4 regions of the Hornefia porci genome follow, and region 3 is predicted to be linked to each of the others. Evidence: riboswitches for the same ligand, from Rfam matches in the RefSeq annotation. Region 3 holds a riboswitch; each other region holds the start of a gene.
The links. A riboswitch is a leader RNA that binds a small molecule or an ion and turns the genes downstream of it on or off. The one in region 3 is predicted to bind cobalamin.
Positions count from the first base shown of each region.

Region 1 (3,077 bases), 1.8 Mb from region 3:
CCCATTTGTTCTGTTCAACATCCCGTTTGATCTGGTCATATTCTTCACCGTTCATCAATGTGGTCGGCTGAATAATCAGATTGGTGACGCCTGCCTCCTTAGCCTGGTTCATGGCTTCTCTGACAGTGTTGATCTTCTCTTCATCCCTGGCCAGGATGTGATTGATGATTACCTGAGATGTGAAGGCTCTTCTTACACTGTAGTCGGTGTAAGTCTTTGCCAGAGCTTTTTCGATTCCGCCGATGGTGGCAACACGGCTGTCAGTATAGCTGGTGCCGAAGCTGCAGACCAGGATTTCCTTCTTTTTGTCCGGTTTCGTATTCAGCGGATCGTCCTTGCTCGCATCTCCGGTGCTGACAAAGTAATCGGCTCCGCCTGCTCCCGGGTATTCATAGCCGAGCCCGTCCGGAATCTCCGGAACATTTTTCTTGTCCTCGTCAGACAGCTTATCATATGCATATTTCGCGATCTTCGCTGTCTTCTCTGTCAGAACGGCCTGCGCTGCCTGCTCCTCAGCAGTCTTTTTAGGATGGATATAGATTTCCCCGATCAGACCTGCAACCAGAAGAGGGCTGTCGTTGGCGTCAACATAGGCCTTTGCCTGCTCTTCTGTCATTTCAGTTTCAATCTTCTCTGTGGTCTCCTTCAGTGTCGCGTTTTCAACTCCGTCCTTCGCACTAACCGAGGCTCCGTCACCGGCGACAGTATCAAGTATCTTTTCTTTTTCATTGACTGTTACCGTTCTTTCATACCATGTCAGCTTTTTCTTTGAGTGGGTAGAGATGATAAATGATTTACTCAGGTCAATACCGGTTACATCCACAGTAAAGACCTGATAATTTTTGCCGTCGATCGTCTCCTGAGTCGGGTTGACCGCGCCGCTGCCGTATCCGTACAGGCGCGCAGCAGAAGCTTTTCCCACATAGTACTTGTCATAAGATGTGCTGTCGTCTCTGATGATCAGCGTCTTCTTGCCGCCGGATTTGACCAGAGTCGCAGAATCCGGCTTGAACATGCCTTCGGCTTTTACTGTCAGCTCCACACTGTTCTCATCACCGTCAGCCGCATATGTCTGAGGCGTCAGGATGATGCTGAAGGAGATAAGGATCAGTGCAGACAGAATCAGCACAGCCAGTTTTTTTAAACTACTCGTCATGTTTTCCTCCTCACAAATAAAACACCAATAGTTTTTTTAATGGCAATCAACGGATCGATTCATAAACTTCCTGCCACAAAATCCCTGCCTCATTCCTGTACCCGGGTTCGCAGAATTCTTTTTTGTCAATGAGAGAGATGTTCTCTGCGGCCCGCCGGATCTTCCTTTGTTGATCGCAAAAGAAAAACCCGCTTTGGAAAGCAGGCCTGACACGCCAAAAAATGGAAGAGCATATCCACATTCCGGCGATATTGGTGAAGCTTTCTCTGGAAGTCATTCCCCAATTCCACTCCCTTCAGCAGGTTTCCTGGCTCACAGGTAATACCGCACACCACGCCTTCTCAGATCCGCCGACGGTTCTGCGGATTTCACCGCTTTCATCGGTTCAGGATCCAATGGCTTATTGTGATGTACTTCCTGTTTACAGTGACCGAGTCGCTCAGGTATCTCACCTGATTCCCTTTTAACCACAAGGATTCTGCGGCACTGAACGGATTTCAATTGTCATTTTCTCTACTGAAATTATATCAACCGTTTCTGAAGGTGTCAAGAGGTGCGACGGACACACATGCTGGGCAAACAAAACTGATGCGGATTCCGGATTTCCCGGAGCCCGCATCAGTATATGGTTTCAGCTTACATCAGCTTCAGTCCAGCTCGAAGATCCCGTTGTAGAGAGCGGGTCTGTCGACAACGGCGGACCAGTTTTTGTCCCCGTATTCAAAGTGCCACCATTCGGAAGGCAGGTTGGTAAAGCCGGCCTCCAGCATGATATGATAGAGCAGTCTGCGATTGTCTCGTATGAGCGCCGCATCCGGCAGTCCCGCAGCCTCCTCTGTCTCGAAGAAAGCAGTCCTGGTTTTGTCGGTGAAGGCGTCGAAGCCGCATCCCATCTCCAGCTCTTTCCCGTCCGGGCCAACAAGCGTCAGATCGATAGCTCCGCCCGTGGTGTGCGCCGGCGGCAGAGTCCTGTCCGGAATAGGATTGGCGACGAATTTGCCGATGAAACGGTGCTGTTCCTCCTCCGACATGTTTTCCAGATGAAACTCCCGTATGATTTTGGCGCTGTATGAGACAAAGAGCTCCTCCTGCAGTGCAAAGGGTCTCCAGGCGTCCCAGATCCGGAAGCAGTATCCTTCCGGGAGGCTTTCCGCCGCTTTCTGCAGCATTTCATATACTTCCCTGCGCAGGAAACATCTCTGCTCCCCGTTTTTGAATCCGAGAACCGGATATTGCATCCGGATGTCAATTTTTTCGCTTTCCTTCACTTCTGTCAGCGGAGAGTCGATAAAGGCTGTCTTTGTGTATTGCTCCAGATCCGGAAGAACCGGAATCGGCGTTTCAGTATAACTCGCCATAATATCGCCCCCTCAGCTTTACGCGCCCAGAATTCCGCCGATAACAACGCCGAGATACGTACCGATAACGTAGCCGAAGGTTCCGACCAGCATAATCGGTCCGACCAGCTGACTCCAGCCCTGGGAAATGGCCATGCCGGCCGCGGTGGTCGGTCCTCCGATGTTCGCGTTGGACGCCAGGATGCAGTCCTCCAGGTCAAAGTGCAGCAGCTTGCCGCCGATGAAGCAGAACAGCATGTTGACGATTACCATAATCGCAGTGAACAGCAGCAGCGCCGGCGTCTGTGTGATGATCTGATAGATGGAGGCCGGAACGCCGATGACGAACAGGAACAGGTAGATGAAATAGGTACCGATTTCCTGCGAACCGTTCAGCTTTTGTACCTGCGTCTCTCCATAGGTGGCGACGATCATGGACAGCGTGGTGATCCAGACGTACTGAGAGCCGAAGAATGTATTACACATCTTCAGGATCGCGTTGTCTGTCGGGATGACATTGGCAATGCCCATGGAAATCAGGTTCGAGAAGAACACGATGACCACAGCGTAAGCCAGATTCAGAG
Region 1 is NZ_MJIE01000001.1:2,086,222-2,089,298, reverse strand. Features, by position in the region: gene BHK98_RS09745 (sirohydrochlorin cobaltochelatase) at 1-1,156, opposite strand, end outside; cobalamin riboswitch at 1,437-1,662, opposite strand; gene BHK98_RS09735 (M15 family metallopeptidase) at 1,804-2,514, opposite strand; gene BHK98_RS09730 (DUF819 family protein) at 2,533-3,077, opposite strand, start outside.
Region 1: it holds a riboswitch for cobalamin, as region 3 does, so the genes downstream of both, BHK98_RS09745 (sirohydrochlorin cobaltochelatase) here and BHK98_RS01375 (TroA family protein) in region 3, are expected to answer to the same signal.

Region 2 (3,077 bases), 190 kb from region 3:
CTCCGCGCCCGGTCCTGCTCCGATAAAATAAACCATACATTCTCCTCCCGCTCTCTAATTGTGTCTCGATTATCACGCCGAAGCGCCCTGCTGCTGCCGGATCTCCCGTATCAGCCGGTCCGCACCGCCGCTTTTTATCACCTCACCGCCAATAGACGTGAACATGACCGCCTCAATGCGGACCTCCTCCCGCAGACGGGCTCTCAGGTGATGCAGCATTCTGTCAAGGATCCGGCGTTTCAGCGCCTCATAATATTCCTCCTCCCGGATTATACGGAAGGCTTCCTCCGTCGTCACGCATTCCAGAAGTTCCCCGACCGTGCGGGACGATGCTCCCAGCGCCGCGGCGTGCGCCGCGATAACCTCCATCCTGCAGTCCGCGACAGAGGAATGAGTGTTCATCACGCCGGCCGCGATTTTCACCAGCTTCCCGGCGTGTCCCACCAGAAGCGCCTCCGAAAAGCCTTTGTACCGTATATAGTCCAGCGATTCTCCCACATAATTGGAGATCTGCGCCGAACGACCGATGTCCAGCCCCAGCGTCTCCCGGCAGAATGTCCTTCCGTAATTTCCCGGAGCAATCAGGAGCCGTTCCGGATCCTCCGCAGCGCAGCGGTCGATCTCCACATGAATCGAACCGATCAGCGCCTTCTCGCTCATGGGCTCCACGATTCCCGTGGTTCCGAGAATTGAAATGCCGCCCAGGATTCCCAGCCGGGGATTGAAGGTTTTCTTCGCCACCTCCTGTCCTCCGGGAACGGAAATCCGGATAAGCACCGGAGCCTCACACCTGCTGCGGTCCAGAATCCGTCCCACATTCTCCAGGATCATTTTCCGGGGTACGGGATTGATGGCCGGTTCCCCCACAGCACATGCGAGCCCCTGCTTCGTGACCCGCCCGACGCCCTCGCCGGCCTCCAGCATAATCCTTTGTTCCCCGGGCGACCTCCGCCAAGACGCCTCCGCATAAATCGCAAGCCCCGTGGTCGCGTCCGGATCGTCCCCGCCGTCTTTTGTAACCGAACACAAAACCCGGTCCTCCGTGATCTCGATGTTCTCGATGTCGAAAACCGCCCGCTCTCCGCCGGGGAGGCGGATTCCGGCGTGGAGGACCGCCTGCCCCGACAAAAGCATTTCCACCGCGGCAGCCGCCGCAGCAGCAGCCGTGCTTCCCGTCGTGTATCCGCGACGAAGCTTTTTCCCGTGCACTACATCGTATTCTTCCTGCATCAAAAAAACTCCTTCCAGGCAAATGAAGGAGTTGAATGTCCCGTGTCCGAGCAGTATCAACCTGAAATTCATCGCCTGTGATTTTCTGGTTCAATACCGGCGCCATTGTTTTCCGACTCGGATCTCCGGCGTCTCCATGCGCCTTCCCGGAGCCTTGCGCTCCAGTGACCGGGCTTTCCCCCATGCATCAGACTCGATCCTCACGGCAGCAGGACTGTTCAGGATTCGCACCTGATTCCGCCGCCGGTATCTCTGTTTATTATATGGTACGCGGCGCGGTCTGTCAATTGTGCCTGCACCCGGTTTCTTCTGGCCGGATACTTGTTCTCATCCGACAGTTGCGCGAACCCCGCTCCGCGGTGTATAATTTAGTGTCTGCTCATTGAGTCCCCGTCGGACTTGACGAGCGCCGGAAGCAGTGAATCCGCAGCGTCGCGGCGCATAATCCGACTGAATATACGCCGGCAGCTGCAACTGAGATTCCGAATAGCTGTTTCCGGAATGGAGAGAAGAGGTGAACTGATTTGAAAATCGAAAAGCATGGCGGCAATGTATATAAATATGACGGCAGGGTTCTGGATTTTTCCGCGAATCTGAATCCTCTCGGAATGCCGCCGGAAGTGAAACAGGCGGTTCTGGACGGAATCGACGAATATGAATGTTATCCGGATCCGGATATGAGAGAGCTGAAGGAGGCCATCTGCAGGAGGACCGGCGTCAGCACGAAGCATATCTGCTGCGGAAACGGCGGTGACGATCTGATCTATCGTATCGTCCTGGCCTTTCGTCCGAAAAAGGCGCTGCTCGTTGTTCCTATCTTCACCGAATATGAGGAGGCGCTGAAGCTGGCGGAATGTCAGATTGACTACTGGTTTCTGAAGGAAGAAAACGGTTTTCATCTCGACGACGGCATCGTCGGACAGATTGAAACCGGCGGCTACGATATGGTAATCCTATGTTCGCCCAACAACCCCACCGGGATTCCGGTCGAACAGAAGAAAATCACCTCCATAATCTACGCCTGCCACTGCAGCGGCGCGCGCATGCTGATTGACGAATGCTTCATGGACTTTGTGCTGGGCGAGGAAAACTACACGGTGCTTCCCCGGATTGAAGCCTTGCCCAATGTGATTATACTGAAATCGTTTACCAAGCTCTTCGCTATGGCCGGATTACGGCTGGGCTTCTGCCTGTGCGGCAGTGCAGAGGACGCCGCGGCAGTGAACGGATGCATGCAGACCTGGCCGGTTTCCACGCCGGCGGCAAAGGCGGGAATCGCCGCCCTGTCCCTTACTGATCTGGAGGATCAGACCCGGGTTCGCGTCGCTCTGGAACGGGAAAAGCTTATCTCCGCTCTTCTGGGACTGGGCTTCAGAACCTACGATTCCCAGGCGAACTACATTTTCTTCCGCAGCGGCGAGCCCCTGGACGAGCCTCTGCTGGAGCATTCTGTGCTGATCCGCAACTGTTCCAATTACCGCGGGCTTGAGGACTGCCCGGAACGCGGCGAATATTTCTACCGTATCGCAGTGCGTACTGAGGAGGAAAACCGGTACATCATCCGCGCCCTGACGGAGATTCTTTCCGGCGAACAGAACAGCACGCAAAAATAACCCGCCCGGCTTCCACAGGACATCTCTGTCCTGCGAAACCCCGACGGGTCTGAAGTTCTGCTTCACTCCATGCTCACGGCTCCGGTTCAGGATTCCTTCCATTCCTCCATGACATCGGCAGCCGCGCTGCAGCCCAGACGGTCCGCGCCCGCACCGATAAGCTCTCCGGCCGCTGCCAGATCCCGAATGCCGCCGGCCGCCTTGATTTTCAGTCGGTCGCCGACCGTTTCCTTC
Region 2 is NZ_MJIE01000001.1:125,147-128,223, reverse strand. Features, by position in the region: gene cobM (precorrin-4 C(11)-methyltransferase) at 1-36, opposite strand, end outside; gene cbiD (cobalt-precorrin-5B (C(1))-methyltransferase CbiD) at 73-1,230, opposite strand; cobalamin riboswitch at 1,338-1,469, opposite strand; gene BHK98_RS00525 (pyridoxal phosphate-dependent aminotransferase) at 1,755-2,843, shown strand; gene deoC (deoxyribose-phosphate aldolase) at 2,930-3,077, opposite strand, start outside.
Region 2: it holds a riboswitch for cobalamin, as region 3 does, so the genes downstream of both, cbiD (cobalt-precorrin-5B (C(1))-methyltransferase CbiD) here and BHK98_RS01375 (TroA family protein) in region 3, are expected to answer to the same signal.

Region 3 (3,077 bases):
TTCGGTTTTTTCCCGGGACTTATCCTGACGCTGGCGGGCTGCGCGGCCGGAGAAACCGTTTCCTATTATCTGGCGCGTTTTCTGGGCGAGGACGGACTTGAACTGATTCTCGGAAAGGAGCGAATGGGAAAATATGTAAGCCGCTTCAACAGCGAAAAAGCGTATATCCTGACGTTCCTGATTTACCTGATTCCGGGAATTCCGAAGGATCTGGTATGCTACGCCGCCGGAATCTCTCATATGAAATTCCGTGCCTTTCTGCTGCTCTCACTCGTCGGCAGAATTCCGGCACTGTGCGGCTGTCTGCTGTTCGGCGATATGATGATGAAAGGGAATTACCGGGGAATGATCGTGATCGGCGCTGTCTGCGGCGTGATTCTGCTGCTGTGCTTCATCTTCCGGAAGCGAGTCAACCGGTTTATCGATCAGATTTATGAGAAAATATCGTAAGGGGGATCCAATCAGGAAGATCCAATCCCGGGGCAGGCTCTCATAGTCTTTTCCGGATACTTTATACCGACAAGACAGTTTTGCAGGTTTTGCAGGTTAATAATTAACCCACAAAAACTACAAAATCTTCTTTGTCTGCAAAGGCTTTACCGGAGAGGGGAGAGGCGAGACCCGCGCATACTCACTGCAGAGATTCACCGCCGCCGTAGCAACGCATACGCCGCAGATACCGCCGCGGATGCCGCTCCGCCGCAGAGCAGATAACCGCCCCTCCGCCGGGTAGTCATTGACAGAACGCGGGGCAATTGCTATAATTTATGTAGAATTAAATATGTCGGTACAGTGCCGCGGACGGCAGTCCGCAGTTAAAAGGGAATCGGGTGTGAATCCCGAACGATCCGGTCACTGTAAACAGGGAGTTCTCCCGTACTATGCCATTGGCAGCATACATCCGGCACAGACAGCGTGCGCCGCAATGCTTCGGCGTTCCGGCTGTCACCGTCATTTCGATGCTGCTGAGAAGGCGCGGGGGAACGAAGATCTGCAAGTCAGGAAACCTGCTGTATCAGAATTATCGGCGAAATGCTTCTGGAGAGAGTGTGCCTGTAATAATAACATGATGAAACATTAGATACATCGCATCATTGTTCCGCTGCAACAGATTTTCATGTATTATAACTGAAGTTTTTCATACAAGTACCCGCTTCTTCAGAGAAAAGTGGGTTTTTTGCTGCCCTGAGATATCGCAGTGCTCTGTCCGGAGCTGAACGCCGTGCTGAGCGAGGAAAAAATGATGAGAAGGAGAGAATTTGTTTTGAAAAAGAAAAAGTATTACAAAATCACGTTATCCTTCCTGCTGATCGCTGCGCTCGTTCTGACGCAGCTTGCCGCTGCGTTTGCGGAAGATTCCGCAGGCGCCGGGAGTGCGTCTCCGAAAGCGACGGCGCAGCAGGAGACCGTGGCGAGAGAAAACAAAAAAGCCTCGTCTGCGGAAGACAATCAGGCGGGCCGGTCTGAACAGGAAGGAGTAGCACAGCAGGAAGACCGGAGCACAGCAGCCTCCGATTCCTCAAACGGCTCGTCAGCAGCTTCTTCAGTCGGCTCCGTGCGGCAGCAGGCGAGACAAGGCGAAAGCGGGCAGCAGGGAACATCCGATACATCGGAAAACCTGTCCGGCAGCAGCAAGACGGCTTCCTCCGGAGAAAAGGAGACAGCGCAGAATCAGACTGCGAAAACCGGAGAACCTTCCGCCATCGACAACAGCACGACGCTGGATGACGGCATCTACACGCCGGACGGCGTTTCCTTCACCGGCGGAACCGGAAGAGTGAAAATCACGGTTCCGACGATTAAGGTGACGAACGGGAAGGCGTATGCCGACATTCTGTTCAGCAGCAAATCTTATACGAAGCTTCAGGCCGGCGGAAAGACCTACGAGCCGGAGGCTGACACATCGAACGGGTCTTTGTTCAAAAAAGTTCCGGTCGCTCTCAACAGGGATACAGCGATTGTCGGAACCACCACGGCGATGTCGAAGGTCAACGATATTGATTATTCTATTCACGTGAACAAAAGTGAACCGGTGTCCGATCCGGCCACCCCTGCTGTGGATAACAGAACCGATCTGGCGGACGGCGTCTGGGTACCGGACAGCTTCAGTGTGAGCGGCGGTACGAACAAAGTGACGATTACCTGTCCGAAGGTTACGATTTCCGGCGGAAAGGCTGTTGCGACGATTGTGTTCAGCAGCGATAAATACACACAGCTGAAGGCAAACGGTAAAATTTACAGCGGCGTAACAGATTCCGCGGCAAAGACCTCGACCTTTTCTGTTCCGGTGGCGCTGAACACGGCCAATCCCATCATCGGGAAAACCGTCAGAATGTCTGATCCGCACTGGATCAATTATTCTATCACCATTCGGATGAGCGTGAATTCCGGGAAGTATACGGAGCCTTCCGGCGGACAGGATCCCGACCCGTCGCCATCGGATCCGACAGTACCGACAGAGACGAAAGACCTGAAGGCAGGAACCTGGAAGGTGAAGTCTGACACCGATAACCGCATGTTCTACCTCTATCCGAAAACCGGAACCAAGTACAGTATTCTGACGGTTAAAGGGGAGGGCAGCAAAAAGACCATGACTGCAACCGTCACGCTGACCGGAGAAGGCTACGACTATCTGTACATGGGAACCGCGCTGGATGCGGCGAAGGCGCCGAAAACCCGGTGGATCAAGGCGAAGGTGGTTAACGGATACTACACCTACACGCTGCCGGTTTCCGCTCTGGATAAGAATCTGACGGTTTCCGCTCATTCCAGGAAGCTGAACAGCTGGTTTGAACATACTATTATCTTCTACAGCGGCGGGGCGAAGGCTGTTTCCTCCGGCACCTCGACGACAGCTCCTAAGACAAAGAAAAAGAAAGACAAATACGCCACAAGCGGGAAACAGACAAAATTCAGGAAGAGCACAAAGAAAGACAAGGTATCCAAATATAAAGACGACAGCCAGAAAAGCACAGGTGCGGTCAACAACAGAACCTCACTGAAGGACGGAGTATACACTCCGGATTCCTTCAGCTGGTCAGGAGGCTCCGGCCGTCTCGCCTACATTAAATGCAGAA
Region 3 is NZ_MJIE01000001.1:315,017-318,093, forward strand. Features, by position in the region: gene BHK98_RS01370 (TVP38/TMEM64 family protein) at 1-450, shown strand, start outside; cobalamin riboswitch at 774-1,029, shown strand; gene BHK98_RS01375 (TroA family protein) at 1,265-3,077, shown strand, end outside.

Region 4 (3,077 bases), 750 kb from region 3:
GCCGAAGTGCTCTTGCCGCTGCCGATGGCCATGATGTCGCCGGCGTCATTTTTGTAGTACAAATTCCCGTCCGCGTCGCTCACAACCGGCGAAATGCAATACTGCTGCAGGGGCGGTATAAAGGTCTCGCCCTGAGCCGAGACACTCAGGTCGTCAGTCAGTTCTATGTAATAGATTCCGCCCGGCGGCCGGTTGTAGGTGGAGTAGATGCAGATCTTTCCGCTGTTTCCTGTGGAGATCAGCATTTCACCCTGTACGTTTGCGGGAGCCTTCACTGTTTTCACAATCTCCATCTTATCCTTGTCAATCGCGTAGATGTTCCCGCCGTTGCTGCCTATGTAGAGGTTATCACCGCTGATAAGCGGCGTATTGACGGAGGGAGCTATTTTGACCTTTCCGGTTTCTGTCAGACTCGTTCCTGAAACCTTATACTTTGTCAGATAGCCGACCCCTGTGCTGTCCCAAGACATGGATGTGGCAGTCTTGGAGGCAACATAGACACTGCTGCCGTCAGACGCCGGGGTGGAACGGATGGTCATGCCCTCTCCGGCATTCAGGACCCTGGTGACAGTTGTTCCTGTCTTCGACGCGATGTAGAGGTTCCCGCCATCGCTTCCGAAGACCACAGAATCGCCCACCTCGCAGGCTCCGTCCCAGTAGTACCCTTCTTTGTCATACTGTCCCTGCTCCCAGGCGAGGGAAAGGTCTGAAAGCTTCAGTGCGAAGTACGTTCCGCCCTCGGTACTGTCGTTCCAGGTTCCGCCGTAGATCCGGTCTCCGATGATCTTCAGCGGTCCCTCGTTCTGTCCTTCAAATTTCTTGCTCTCTGCGAGCTTCTCAAGGTCGCTGCTGTACTTCACCACGCAGGAACCGTTCACAAAGACATATATGTTGTGGCTGCTGTCGATGGCGACCGGCGATGTACCAAAGCCCGCCGTACCGGGCAGCGTGCTTACGGCCAGCACCTTGCCGGTGTCTTTGTCCAGCTTGTACAGCTTCTTTCCCGCGACGAAGTATACATAATTTCCGTCCACTGCCGGCGGCGTCGGCGCGTTAGTGAAATCCATCGGCTTACCGGATGTAATGAAGCGCCATTTCAGATGGGTGTTCCAGGTTCCGACCGGCGTCTCAGCCGTTGTAACCGCCGCAAACGCACTGGCCGGCATCAGCATCGCGACTGCTATGACAAAGGTCAGAAGACCGATTGATATTTTTTTCTTCATTTACTCACTCCTCACTGAGAAAACAAAAGACCGCGGCTTTCGCCGCAGCCCGTTTTCACTGCTGTGCATTCTGCGTCGGAGTATACCGCTCCCGCAGAATTCCTTTCATGCAGGTTTCCTGGCTCGTGTTCTTCATCCTGACCCCGTCTTCCCGGAAATACCAGTGACTGCCCGTGCGGGCGGGGGCCGGACTCCCACTTACAGTGGCGGTACCGCGCAGGTTTCTCACCTGCTTCCCTCTCAGCGCCGCGTTCCGCGCGGCGAACATGAACTGACTTCTTCCATTATCGTACCCGTCTTCACAGAAAAAGTCAAATACTTTCATGTCACACCATCTTCGACGGGTCAACCCAGGCGTCGAAATCCTCCTCAGACACCAGCCCCAGCTTGAGGGCCGCTTCCTTCAGCGTCGTTCCTTCCTTATGCGCCAGTTTGGCGATCTTCGCCGCGTTTTCATATCCGATATGCGGGTTCAGCGCGGTGACCAACATCAGCGATTTCCGCAGATTTTCATCTATTCGCTCCCTGTTCGGGCGAATCCCCTCCGCACAGTTTCTGCGGAAGGAGTCGCAGGCGTCCGCCAGCAGGTTCACCGACTCCAGGAAATCGTAAATCATCACCGGCATGAACACATTCAGCTGAAAGTTCCCCTGCGACGCCGCCAGCCCGATGGTCGTGTCGTGACCCATGACCTGAACGCAGACCATGGTCATCGCTTCACACTGCGTGGGGTTGACCTTTCCGGGCATGATGGAGCTGCCGGGCTCGTTCTCCGGAATCGTGAGTTCGCCGATTCCGCATCGCGGGCCTGATGCCAGCCACCGGACGTCGTTGGCGATTTTCATGAGATCCGCGGCCAGCGCTTTCACGGCTCCGTGAACAAAGACCAGTCCGTCCTTACTTGTCAGAGAGTGAAATTTGTTTTCTGCGGTAACAAAATCCCTGCCCGTGATCCGGCTGACGGCGGCAGCCGACTCCTTTCCAAAATCTTTGTGGGCGTTCAGACCCGTTCCGACTGCCGTGCCGCCCAGCGCAAGCTCCCGCAGATAGCGCAGAGAGTCCCGCAGCATGGCGGCGTCGTGCTCAAGCATAGACCTCCACCCGCTGATCTCCTGACCCAGCGTCAGCGGAGTGGCGTCCTGCAGATGCGTCCGCCCCGTCTTGACGATGTCCATGTACTCCGTTTCCAGTCGCCGGAAGGTCTGCGTCAGGCACTCCACTGCGGGAAGCAGACGGTCCTCTGCGGCGCAGAGCGCCGCGATATGCATCGCGGTCGGGAAGGTGTCGTTAGAGCTCTGAGACTTGTTGACATGGTCGTTGGGATGAAGGAGCTTTTTCCCGGCGATTTCATTTCCGCGATTGGCGATGACTTCGTTTACATTCATGTTCGACTGCGTTCCGCTTCCTGTCTGAAAAATCACCAGCGGAAAATTCCCCTCCAGTTTTCCATCTGTAATCTCATCGCATACACGGCCGATTAACTCCGCACGCTCCGCGTCAAGCATTCCGAGCTTTTCGTTAGCCTGCGCCGCCGCCTTTTTCAGCACCGCGAATGCGCGGATCACCTCCGGCGGCATCCGGTGCGTCCCGATTTTGAAATTCTCAAAGCTTCGCTCCGTCTGAGCGCCCCAGTATCTGTCCGCGGGGACTTTTACCTCGCCCATCGTATCGTGCTCGATTCTGTACCGTTCCATTCGTCTCCCTCCTCATTTGTGTTCCGTGCTCCGACCTTCATCTTCGTGCTCCAGGCTTTCGTTCGGCTTTCATATCATGCTCCGAGCGGCACTGCGTATGCCTTATGCGGATTCCTTCGTGCTCCGGCCTGCCGCCCGGTTTTCGCATCATGCTCCGTAT
Region 4 is NZ_MJIE01000001.1:1,063,754-1,066,830, forward strand. Features, by position in the region: gene BHK98_RS05065 (fibronectin type III domain-containing protein) at 1-1,223, opposite strand, end outside; cobalamin riboswitch at 1,315-1,508, opposite strand; gene fumC (class II fumarate hydratase) at 1,550-2,917, opposite strand; gene BHK98_RS05075 (NAD(P)-dependent malic enzyme) at 3,065-3,077, opposite strand, start outside.
Region 4: it holds a riboswitch for cobalamin, as region 3 does, so the genes downstream of both, BHK98_RS05065 (fibronectin type III domain-containing protein) here and BHK98_RS01375 (TroA family protein) in region 3, are expected to answer to the same signal.